Regions from separate parts of the Methylocystis bryophila genome, predicted to be linked through region 1. Evidence: predicted binding sites of a transcription regulator. Region 1 holds the regulator's gene; the other holds the start of a gene.
What was found. Region 1 encodes PhoB, which activates phosphate uptake and scavenging genes when phosphate is short. Its sites were predicted from a motif close to TGTCATNNANCTGTCAT; they were not measured.
Positions count from the first base shown of each region.

Region 2: a site for PhoB is predicted at 2,714-2,730, ahead of QMG80_RS20915 (pyruvate kinase). Genes of this name have one in related genera too.

Region 1 is NZ_AP027149.1:4,340,104-4,345,050, forward strand. It holds gene QMG80_RS20105 (GcrA family cell cycle regulator) at 192-719, shown strand; gene phoB (phosphate regulon transcriptional regulator PhoB) at 1,081-1,827, opposite strand; gene phoU (phosphate signaling complex protein PhoU) at 1,858-2,565, opposite strand; gene pstB (phosphate ABC transporter ATP-binding protein PstB) at 2,628-3,413, opposite strand; gene pstA (phosphate ABC transporter permease PstA) at 3,410-4,249, opposite strand; gene pstC (phosphate ABC transporter permease subunit PstC) at 4,252-4,947, opposite strand, start outside.
Region 2 is NZ_AP027149.1:4,528,558-4,533,504, forward strand. It holds gene QMG80_RS20910 (metallophosphoesterase family protein) at 1-1,046, shown strand, start outside; gene QMG80_RS20915 (pyruvate kinase) at 1,176-2,648, opposite strand; gene glpK (glycerol kinase GlpK) at 2,796-4,280, opposite strand.

The sequences.
Region 1 (4,947 bases):
CTGTGACTCTTGCGCGTGATTCACTGCAAAGAGTAACGTCGTATCTGTCGTCGATGGCCTTCGGTCACTCGACGTCTTCTCTCGAGTTCGCGTGAATTGCCGCCGTCAGCCTGCCTGACTCGGCGAACTCTATTGGATTCTCAGATCGGCGTCGCAGCCGATAACGGCGCGACCGTCGAACGGAGGCCCATATGTCCTGGACGCAAGAACGGGTTGAACTGCTACGTAAGCTTTGGCTCGAAGGATTGAGCGCGGCTCAGGTGGCCGCGGAGCTTGGCGCCGGCGTGACGCGCAACGCCGTGATCGGAAAGATTCACCGACTCGGATTGGCGGAGCGGGGCAAGGCGGCGAGTGCGCCGCGCCCGCGCGCGCAGCGACCGGCGCGCGCCGCGCCCTGTGAGGCGCCGATCCGAAACGGCGGCGGCGCCACGATGGTGATCGGCAATCTCGCTCTCGCCGTGGCGCCCCGCCCCGTCGTCGCGACGGCGCTGCGACCGGATCAGGAGGTGGTGGTTCCCATCTCGATGCGCGTCACGCTGATGGAGCTGCGCGAGACGATGTGCCACTGGCCCCTCGGCGACCCGACGACGCCGGAGTTCCGCTTCTGCGGCTCGCGTTACGAGGATGGCGAAGGCCCTTATTGCCGCCAGCATGCGAGGATCGCTTATCAGCCTCACGCAGCGGATCGCCGTCGCCAGGCGGGGCGCTCTGGACGCTGAGCGCTTCTGGCTCTGAGGCCGCTGAAGCGAATTCCGCAAAAGCTGCCGGACTTTTGCGGTCGGAGTTCGCTTCAACTTTTCATTTCGGGCGATTGCTTGTCGCTCGAACGATTCCTTTCGAGCGAGAAAGGCGCGAGAGCGCACCCCAATCGCGCGCGATCACGCGATCGAAGAGGACGCGCTCCAGATTAAAAACTTGAAGCACGCCCTGACCGGAAAAACGCTTCGGGCATTTTCGTGAACGGCTCCGGAGCGCGATGCGAAAAACTGGAAAGCGGCTTTTCGCACAGATCGCGCTCTCAGCCTTTAGAATCGATCACCTTCTCTGCGTTCTGGCGATTGCTCTCGAACGCAGCGTGGTCTAACCGCGACCGAAAGTCTCATCGAAGGAATAGCCGGCGCCGCGCACCGTGCGGATCGGGTCCTTCTCGCGCGAGCGGATGAGCGCCTTGCGCAAACGTCCGACATGCACGTCGACGGTGCGCTCGTCGATCTCCGCCGACATGCCCCAGACGCTGTCGAGAAGCTGCGCGCGGGTGAACACCCGTCCTGGCTTCTCCATGAAATATTCGAGCAATCGGAACTCGGTTGGGCCGAGGTGGATCTCGCGCCCCCCCCTTTTGACGCGCCGCGTCTCGCGGTCGAGATCGATGTCGCCGGCGCTGAGTTTATTCGCGACGCGTTCGGGGCGGGCGCGGCGCAGCAGCGCGTGCACGCGCGCTTTCAGCTCCTCCATTGAGAAAGGCTTGACGACGTAATCATCGGCGCCGAGCGACAGACCGCGCACCCGCTCGCTTTCCTCGCCACGCGCCGTGAGCATGATCACCGGCATGTCGCGCGTTTCATCGCGCGCCCGCAGCCGCCGGCAAATCTCGAGACCCGAAACCCCCGGCAGCATCCAGTCGAGAATGACGAGATCCGGCGGTGACTCGGCAATGCGAAGCTCCGCTTCGTCCCCTCGATCCACATGCTCGACCAGGAAGCCTTCTGCTTCCATGTTGTAGACGAGGAGCAGAGCGAGCGACGATTCGTCCTCCACGATGAGAATGCGCGGCGCCCGGTCGCTAGCGTTCGTCTCGCGCTGAACGGGAGTGCGGGTTTCGTTCATGTCCTTGCCTTAGTTACTGAAAGCCCAGGCCTACGGTTTTTCCTCCGCTTGGCCAAAAGACCGGGTTTTTGGACGGTCGGTCGGCATGGGCGCGCCGGAGGCGAGATACACGACCGTCTCGGCGATGTTCGTGGTGTGGTCGCCAATCCGCTCCAGATTCTTGGAGCAGAACAGAAGATGAGTGCAGAAGGAGATGTTACGAGGGTCTTCCATCATGAAGGTGAGAAGGTCGCGAAACACCGAATCTTCCAAAGCGTCGAGATCGGCGTCATTCAACCACACGGCGCGAGCGCGCTCCGCGTCCCGCTGCGCATAAGCGTCCAGAACCTCTTTGAGCTGCAGGGCGGCGAGATCGTGCATCGACTTCAAGCCGATGATCGCGCGCAGCGTGCGCGCCTCGTCGACGAGCTCGGTCGCGCGTCGGGCGATGTTTTTGGCGAGATCGCCGACGCGCTCGAGATCCCCCGAGATGCGGATCGCGGCGATGCATTCGCGCAGATCGACCGCGAGTGGCTGGCGACGCGCGATCGTCAGGATCGCCGCCTCCTCGATCTCGCGCTGCAGGACGTCCAGCCGCTGGTCAGTGGCGACCACCTGCTGCGCCAATGCGACATCGAAGGTCGACAGCGCGTCCATTGCGTCGGAAAGCATCTTCTCGGCGATGCCGCCCATTTCTGAGATCTTGCGATCGAGCGCTTCGAGGTCTCGATCGTAGGCTCTGACGGTGTGTTCGCTCATTGCTCTTGTCCCTGAAGCGGCTGAGAACGCCGCAGATCAATTGCGTTTGGACTTGGACAATATTAACCGAACCGACCCGTGATGTAATCCTGCGTTCTCTTTTCCTTCGGACTCGTGAACACGGCGTCCGTTTCCGCGAACTCGACGAGCTCGCCCAGATACATGAAAGCCGTGAAGTCGGAGACGCGCACCGCCTGCTGCATGTTGTGCGTCACGATCGCAATCGTGTACTGCGACGCGAGATCGTCCATGAGCTCCTCGACCTTGGCGGTCGAGATCGGATCCAGCGCCGAGCAGGGCTCGTCGAACAGGATCACGTCGGGCTGAACGGCGACGCTGCGCGCGATGCACAGTCGCTGTTGCTGGCCGCCCGAGAGGCCGAGCCCGCTCGAGTGCAGCTTGTCTTTGACTTCATTCCAGAGCGCCGCGCCGCGCAGCGCTTGCTCGACGCGCCCGTCGAGGTCCGTTTTCGAGAGCTTCTCGTAGAGCCGGACGCCGAAAGCGACGTTCTCGTAGATCGTCATCGGAAACGGCGTCGGCTTTTGGAACACCATGCCGACGCGCGACCTCAGCAGATTCACATCGACTCGAGGATCGAGAATGTTCTCCCCGTCGAGCAGCACCTCGCCCTCGGCGCGCTGATGGGGATAAAGATCATACATTCGGTTCAGCACACGCAGCAGGGTGGACTTGCCGCAACCGGAGGGTCCGATGAAGGCGGTCACCTTGTTCGTGTGCAGCGGAATCGACACATTCTTCAAAGCGTGGTGCCCGCCGTAGAAGAAGTCGAGGTCCTGAACAGATATCTTGGTCGGAAGTTCGGCTTTCACGATCGAGGCCACGTTCATCCCTTTGCCCTCTGTGCGCCGAGCGCGCGTGCGGTAATCGACAGGAACAGCACTGCGGCGGTGATGAGCAAAGCGCCCGTCCACGCCAGTTGCTGCCAATCCTTGTATGGCGAGAGCGCGAATTGGAAGATCACGACCGGCAGGCTCGCCATCGGCGCATTGATGTCGCCGCTGAAGAATTGATTGTTGAGCGCGGTGAAGAGCAACGGGGCCGTCTCGCCGGATACGCGCGCCACGGCGAGCAGCACGCCGGTGACAAGCCCTGCTTTCGCCGCGCGATAGGCGACTTGGCGAATGACGTAGGAGCGCGGCAGACCGAGCGCCGTCGCCGCTTCGCGCAGCGAGCCGGGCACGAGGCGCAGCATGTCCTCCGTGGTGCGCAGGACCACGGGGATCACCAGAATCGCCAGCGCCGCGGCTCCGGACCAGGCCGAAAAGTGCTTCTGCCGCGCGACAATCACCTCGTAGACGAAGAGGCCGATGACGATCGACGGCGCGCTCAGAAGGATGTCGTTGATGAAGCGAATGACCATGGCGAGCTTCGAATTATTCCCATATTCGGCGAGCCAGGTGCCGGCGAAGAGTCCGAGCGGCGCGCCGACCACGACGCCGAGCACCGTCATGATCAGCGATCCGACGATGGCGTTGAGCAGGCCGCCCGCGCTGCCCGGCGCCGGCGTCATTTGCATGAAGACGGCGGGCGAGAGGCCCTTCACTCCTTCGTAGATGAGCACGACGAGTATGGCGACGAGCCATGCGAGACCGAAGACTGCAGCGGCGAGGCACAGCTTCCGCGCGATAGAATCCGCGACGCGACGGCGGGCGTATATGGACACGCTCAACCTCCCCCTTTGCGTTCGACGCTCATATGCAGAAACCTTGCGATCGAAAGCTCGACGAAGGTGATGACGAAGAGGATGAGGCCGAGCAGGACCAGCGACGACGTGTAGAGATCGCCCACCGCTTCCGTGAATTCATTGGCGATCGTCGCAGAGATCGTCGTGCCCGGCGCGAGAATGGAGGTCGCGATCTTGTGCGCGTTGCCGATGACGAAGGTCACGGCCATGGTCTCGCCGAGCGCGCGACCGAGCCCGAGCATGATCGCGCCAATGACGCCGACCGCGGTGTAGGGAATGACCACATGCCGGACGACCTCGGTCGTCGTGCAGCCGATGCCGAACGCCGCCTCCTTCAACACGACTGGAACCGTCTCGAAGACGTCGCGGCAAACCGACGCGACATAGGGCAAAACCATGACGCCGAGGATCACGCCTGCGGTGAGCATGCCAATGCCGTAGGGCGGGCCGGTGAAGAGCAAGTTCAGGCCTGGAACTTCCTTGAAAGTATTGATGAGCCAGGGCTGAACATAGGTCTGGAGGAACGGGGCGAGGATGAAGAGGCCCCAAATCCCGTAAATGATCGACGGGATGCCAGCGAGCAGCTCGATCGCGATGCCGATCGGGCGCCGCAGCGCTATTGGGCACAGCTCCGTGAGGAACACGGCGATGCCGACGCCGACCGGGGCGGCGATCAC
Region 2 (4,947 bases), 190 kb from region 1:
CAAGCGAGGCCTTTCCGCTGCGAGTCTGCGCCATCGCGATCCCTCGCGACGCCAAGGAAGCCGCGATCGCGGAGCGCCCGCTTCCCCTTCCGGTTGCGCCCACGAACCGCCTGCTGATCATCGGCGATACGGGCTGCCGCCTGCGCGCCCTGGCGCTGCAGAGCTGCAATGTGATGGCGGATTGGCCCTTCCGCCTCATCGCCGACGACTCGGCCGAAACGCGGCCGGACCTCGTGCTCCATGTCGGCGACTTGATCTATCGCGAGCAAGCCTGTCCCCGAGCGAACAAGGGCTGCGCCGGCTCGCCGCATGGCGACAATTGGGAGACCTGGAAGGCCGACTTTTTCGATCCGGCCCGCGCGCTGCTCGAGACCGCGCCCTTCGTCTTCGTGCGCGGCAATCACGAGGACTGCAACCGCAATCACGAAGGCTGGCGACGCTTCGTGAGCGCTTATCCCTATGAGGCGAGCGCGGCCTGCAACATTCAGGAGGCGCCCTATCGGGTCGATCTGGGCGGCGTGACTCTCGCCGTGCTCGACGTCACGCGCGCCGAGGACCGCGCCGTCGACTGGACGCTCGCGCCACTCTTCAAGCAGCAGTTCGCGGCGCTCGCCGACATCAAGGGCCCGTTGTGGATCGCGATGCACAAGCCGATCTACGGCTCCATTCGCGTGAAGGACGGGATCAGCATCGGCGACAACAAGACGCTCGTCGAAGCGGCGCGGGGCGCTCTCGCGCCCAATATCGAGGCCGTGCTCGCAGGCCATCTGCATCTCTTCGAAGCCCTGAGCTTCACGCAGGACCTTCCCGCGCAAATCATTGCGGGGTCAGGCGGCGACATGCTCGACTCCATGCCTTTGAAGCTCGCGGGGCTCACGCTTGGCGACGCGACGGTGGAGACCGGCCGTGGCGTCGCGGGCGTCTATGGCTTCGCGCTCTTGGAGCGCGGCGACGGCGACTGGCGCCTGACCGAATATGACACGCATGGGAAGGCGCTGGTCCGTTGCGCCCTGCGCGGACGCAAGCTCGCCTGCGAAGGCGAGTGAGGAGCCCCCGAGCTTCTTAAAGCGCGCCCCATCGCGTGGAATCACGCGATCGAAAAGGACTCTCTTCAAATCAGAGACTAAGAGCATGTCCTTATCGGAAAACCGCTTCGCACTTTTCCGGGACATGCTCTAGCCCCAGGCGGAGAGCCGCGCGAAGCGCGCAAATTTCTTGATGTGGTGGCGATCCATGCGGGTCAAGATGTCGCGCAGGAGGGCGACGGCGTCGACGACATGCGGCCCCTTGTTCAGCATCACGCAGTCGGCGCGCTGCGCCATGGCCGCGTCGGTCGTCTCGGCCCGGCTGAACACGCCCTCCTTGACATATTGATCCAGCACCTGCGTCGCCCAGATCACGGGCGCATGCGCGGCCTCGCAGAGCCAGAGCAGCTCTTCCTGAATTTCCGACAGACGTGCGAAACCGAGCTCCACGGCGAGATCGCCTCTGGCGATCATGACCGCGGTCGGATGGCGCTTCGCGGATTGGATGATGAGTTGCGGGAGATTGCGCACGGCGAGCGGCGTTTCAATCTTCAAGATGAGCGGCTGCGGCGGCGCGTCGCCGCGGCGGCTCGCCAGATGATCCTGGAGCAATTCGACGTCCGAGACCCGCTGCACGAAGGAATAGCCGACGAGATCGGCATGTTGCGCGACGAAGTCGAGATCGACGATGTCCTTGGGCGTCAGCGGCGAGAGATCGAGCTCGGTCGAGGGAAAGTTCAAGCCTTTCTCGAGCTTCAGCCGCACGCCCTTGAGCCGGGCGGAGAAAATCGCGAGCTCCGCCGCGCCCTCGCTTCTCGCGACGACTTTCGCGCCAATCTTGCCGTCATCGATCCAGACCTCCGCGCCCGGCTCGAGAAGATTTACGATCTCGGGAAAGCTCGGCTCGATCGCGATGGCGCCATTGGGCTCCGCATCGAGATTTTGCAGGAGCTTCAGGCGATCTCCCTTATGCGCCCGATATTTTTTGGCGCATCTCAGCTTCTCGACCCGGCATTTCGGCCCGGCGACATCCATCAGCACGCGGCAGCCGACGCCGAGCTCTTGTTCGGCGGCCCTGACATTGGCGATCATCGTCGCCCAGGCCGTCGCATCGTCATGGGCGCAATTGATGCGGGCGCAATCCATGCCCGCGGCGACAAGCCGCTTGACGAGGGAAGGGTCGGTCGCCGCTTCGCTGGGCAGCGTCGCCATGATGCGCGTATGCGGACCGGGGCGCGGCGGACCGAAGATCACGTCGCATTGGGCGAGAAGCGCGTCGTGGCCTGCGGCCATGGCTTGCGCCGACGGATAGGGCGCGTGAGGGCCTCCGCACAGGCGCTTGAGCGTCGCGATCAGCGCATCGAGCGCGTTCCGCGTGCGCGCCTCGCTTCGCCCGAGCGAGGAAAGGCCATAAGACGCCAGGCGCGATTGCAGCGCCGCAAGATCATGTTGGCGCAGGATCAGATAGTCCGCGAGATTGGCGGCGGCCTCGCCGCTCGCCTCCCAGGCCGCGAGCAAGCCCGGACTGCGCCGCTCGATGTCCTCGCGAAGCGCCGTCGTCTCTGCGAGAAGGCGCTGAAGGTCGTCGTCGTCGTCGCGTGCTGGGCTCTGGCGGTGGGACATTCGCTTTGGGGCCTGCTGGGGGGGGGCGAGAAAAACGGGGTGCGAGACGACTCTTCTGGTCTGTTGTGACAGTCGTGTAACAGGGCTTCCCGCCGAGCGGGATTTCCGCCCCAATTTTCGATCGGGGTGGCGTCGCTTTCGTGCAGGTCAACTCTCCCAGCCGAGCGAGCGTTCGACGGCTTTCTCCCAACCCTGGAACAGCCGGGCGCGCTCCGCCTCGCCCATGCCGGGGCTCCAACGTTTGGCGCAACGCCAATGCGCGGCGATGTCCGCCTCGCTTTTCCAGAAGCCGACAGCAAGACCCGCGGCGTAGGCGGCGCCCAGGGCCGTCGTCTCAATACTCTTGGGCCGCGCCAGCGGCGCGTTCAGAATGTCGGCTTGAAACTGCATCAAGAGATCGTTCTCGGTCATGCCGCCGTCGACGCGCAGCTCGAGCAGCGGCGCGCCGGCGTCCTCCGCCATCGCTCGGGCGAGCTCCTGCGTTTGGAAAGCCGCAGCCTCGAGCGCGGCGCGCGCGATATGCGCCTTGGTTGAGAACAGCGTCAGGCCGGCGATCAAGCCGCGCGCGTCGGCTCGCCAGCGCGGCGCGTAGAGCCCCGAGAAGGCCGGCACGAAATAGACGCCGCCATTGTCCGGGACGCTCTTTGCCAAGGGCTCGATCTCCTCACTGCTTCGAATCAAGCCCAGATTGTCGCGCAGCCACTGCGTCAGCGCGCCGGCGATCGCGACGGAGCCCTCCAGCGCATAGACGGGCGGCGAGGAGCCGAGCTTATAGCCGAGCGTCGTGATGAGTCCGCGTTGCGAGGCCCGCGGCGACAGGCCTGTGTTCATCAGCAGGAAGCAGCCGGTGCCATAGGTGTTCTTCGCCTGCCCGGGCGCGAGGCAGGCTTGGCCGAGGAGCGCCGCCTGCTGGTCGCCGAGCGCGCCGGCGAGCGGGACGCCTTCGAGCGGCGCGGCGCAGGCGCCGTAAACCTCGCTCGAAGCGCAGATCTTCGGCAGGCAGGCGCGCGGAATGTCGAAGTAGCGCAGCAGCTCCTCGTCCCAATCCAGCGTTTCGAGACTCATGAGCAGCGTCCGCGACGCATTGGTCGCGTCGGTGAGATGTCGGCCGCCCGTGAAGTTCCAGATGAGCCAGGAGTCGACGGTCCCGAACAGGACCGAGCCGCGCTCCGCGCGCGCTCTCGCCTCGGGAACATTCTCGAACAGCCAAACGAGCTTCAGCGCGCTGAAATAGCTCGCGAGCGGCAGCCCAGTCTTCTCGCGCAAGCGTTTAGCGAAGCCGTCACGGGAAAATCTCTCGACGAGCGGCTCGACGCGCGTGTCCATCCACACGATGGCGTTGTGGAGCGGCGCGCCGGTCTCCTTGTCCCAGAGCAACGTCGTCTCGCGCTGATTCGTGACGCCGACAGCCGCGAGATCGGCGGCGCTGAGCCCCGCCTTGGCCAGTGCGCCTTCGATGGTCGCAACCGTGTTGCGCCAGATTTCTGTCGCGTCATGCTCGACCCATCCGGGCTTGGGGCAGATCTGCGCGTGCTCCCGGCGATCGAGCGTCACGACGTCGCCCGCGTCGTCAAAGATGATGAAGCGCGTCGAGGTGGTGCCCTGATCGATGGCGCCGATGAAACCCGTCATGAACTCTGCCCTTTGCCTGCTGTCCGCGACTCTTCAAACGATGACTCCCTTACGCGCGGGGTCAAGCGGGCGCCAGGCGTCCGCATTCGGCCCTGACGGGCTAAGGGGTGTGGCGAAAGGGCGACAGTCATGGGGAATTTTCGCGTCGACGCCGCGAAAGTGGAAAAACCCCTTGTCAGCGCCCGCGAATGGCGGCATCTAACGACTCGCCCAAATCGCACGTGCCTGTGGTCGTGTGTCGGTCGGCGGGGATCCGGACAAGAGGCCGGTTAACCGCCGTTAAAAAACCGGCAGCCGGAGGCGAACCGGCGAACTCCGTTTCTGCGGAGGATCGCGACTTAAAGCAACGACGGACCGGGCTTTTTCGTCTCGGTCGGCCCTCCAAAGGCCGACGTGCTGAAGAGGCTTGTCTTTCTTGCCGGGCGTGCGGATCGGGAATCATCCCCTTCCAAACGATGGCCATCCGTGAACGACGCGTAAGGCGCGATCAACGCCTTTGCTCGTTTTCGTCTGGCCACGGCGCATCGTCGGATCGAAGTCTTCCCGCTTCGATCCATGGGTCGCTGATGCTCATCGTCCTTCGCGTCTCCAACGCGCGAGGGCGAAGGACGTCGGCTATCCGTCGAAGCCACTCGTGCGGCGCGAGAGCGCGCCGGTCATGGGGATG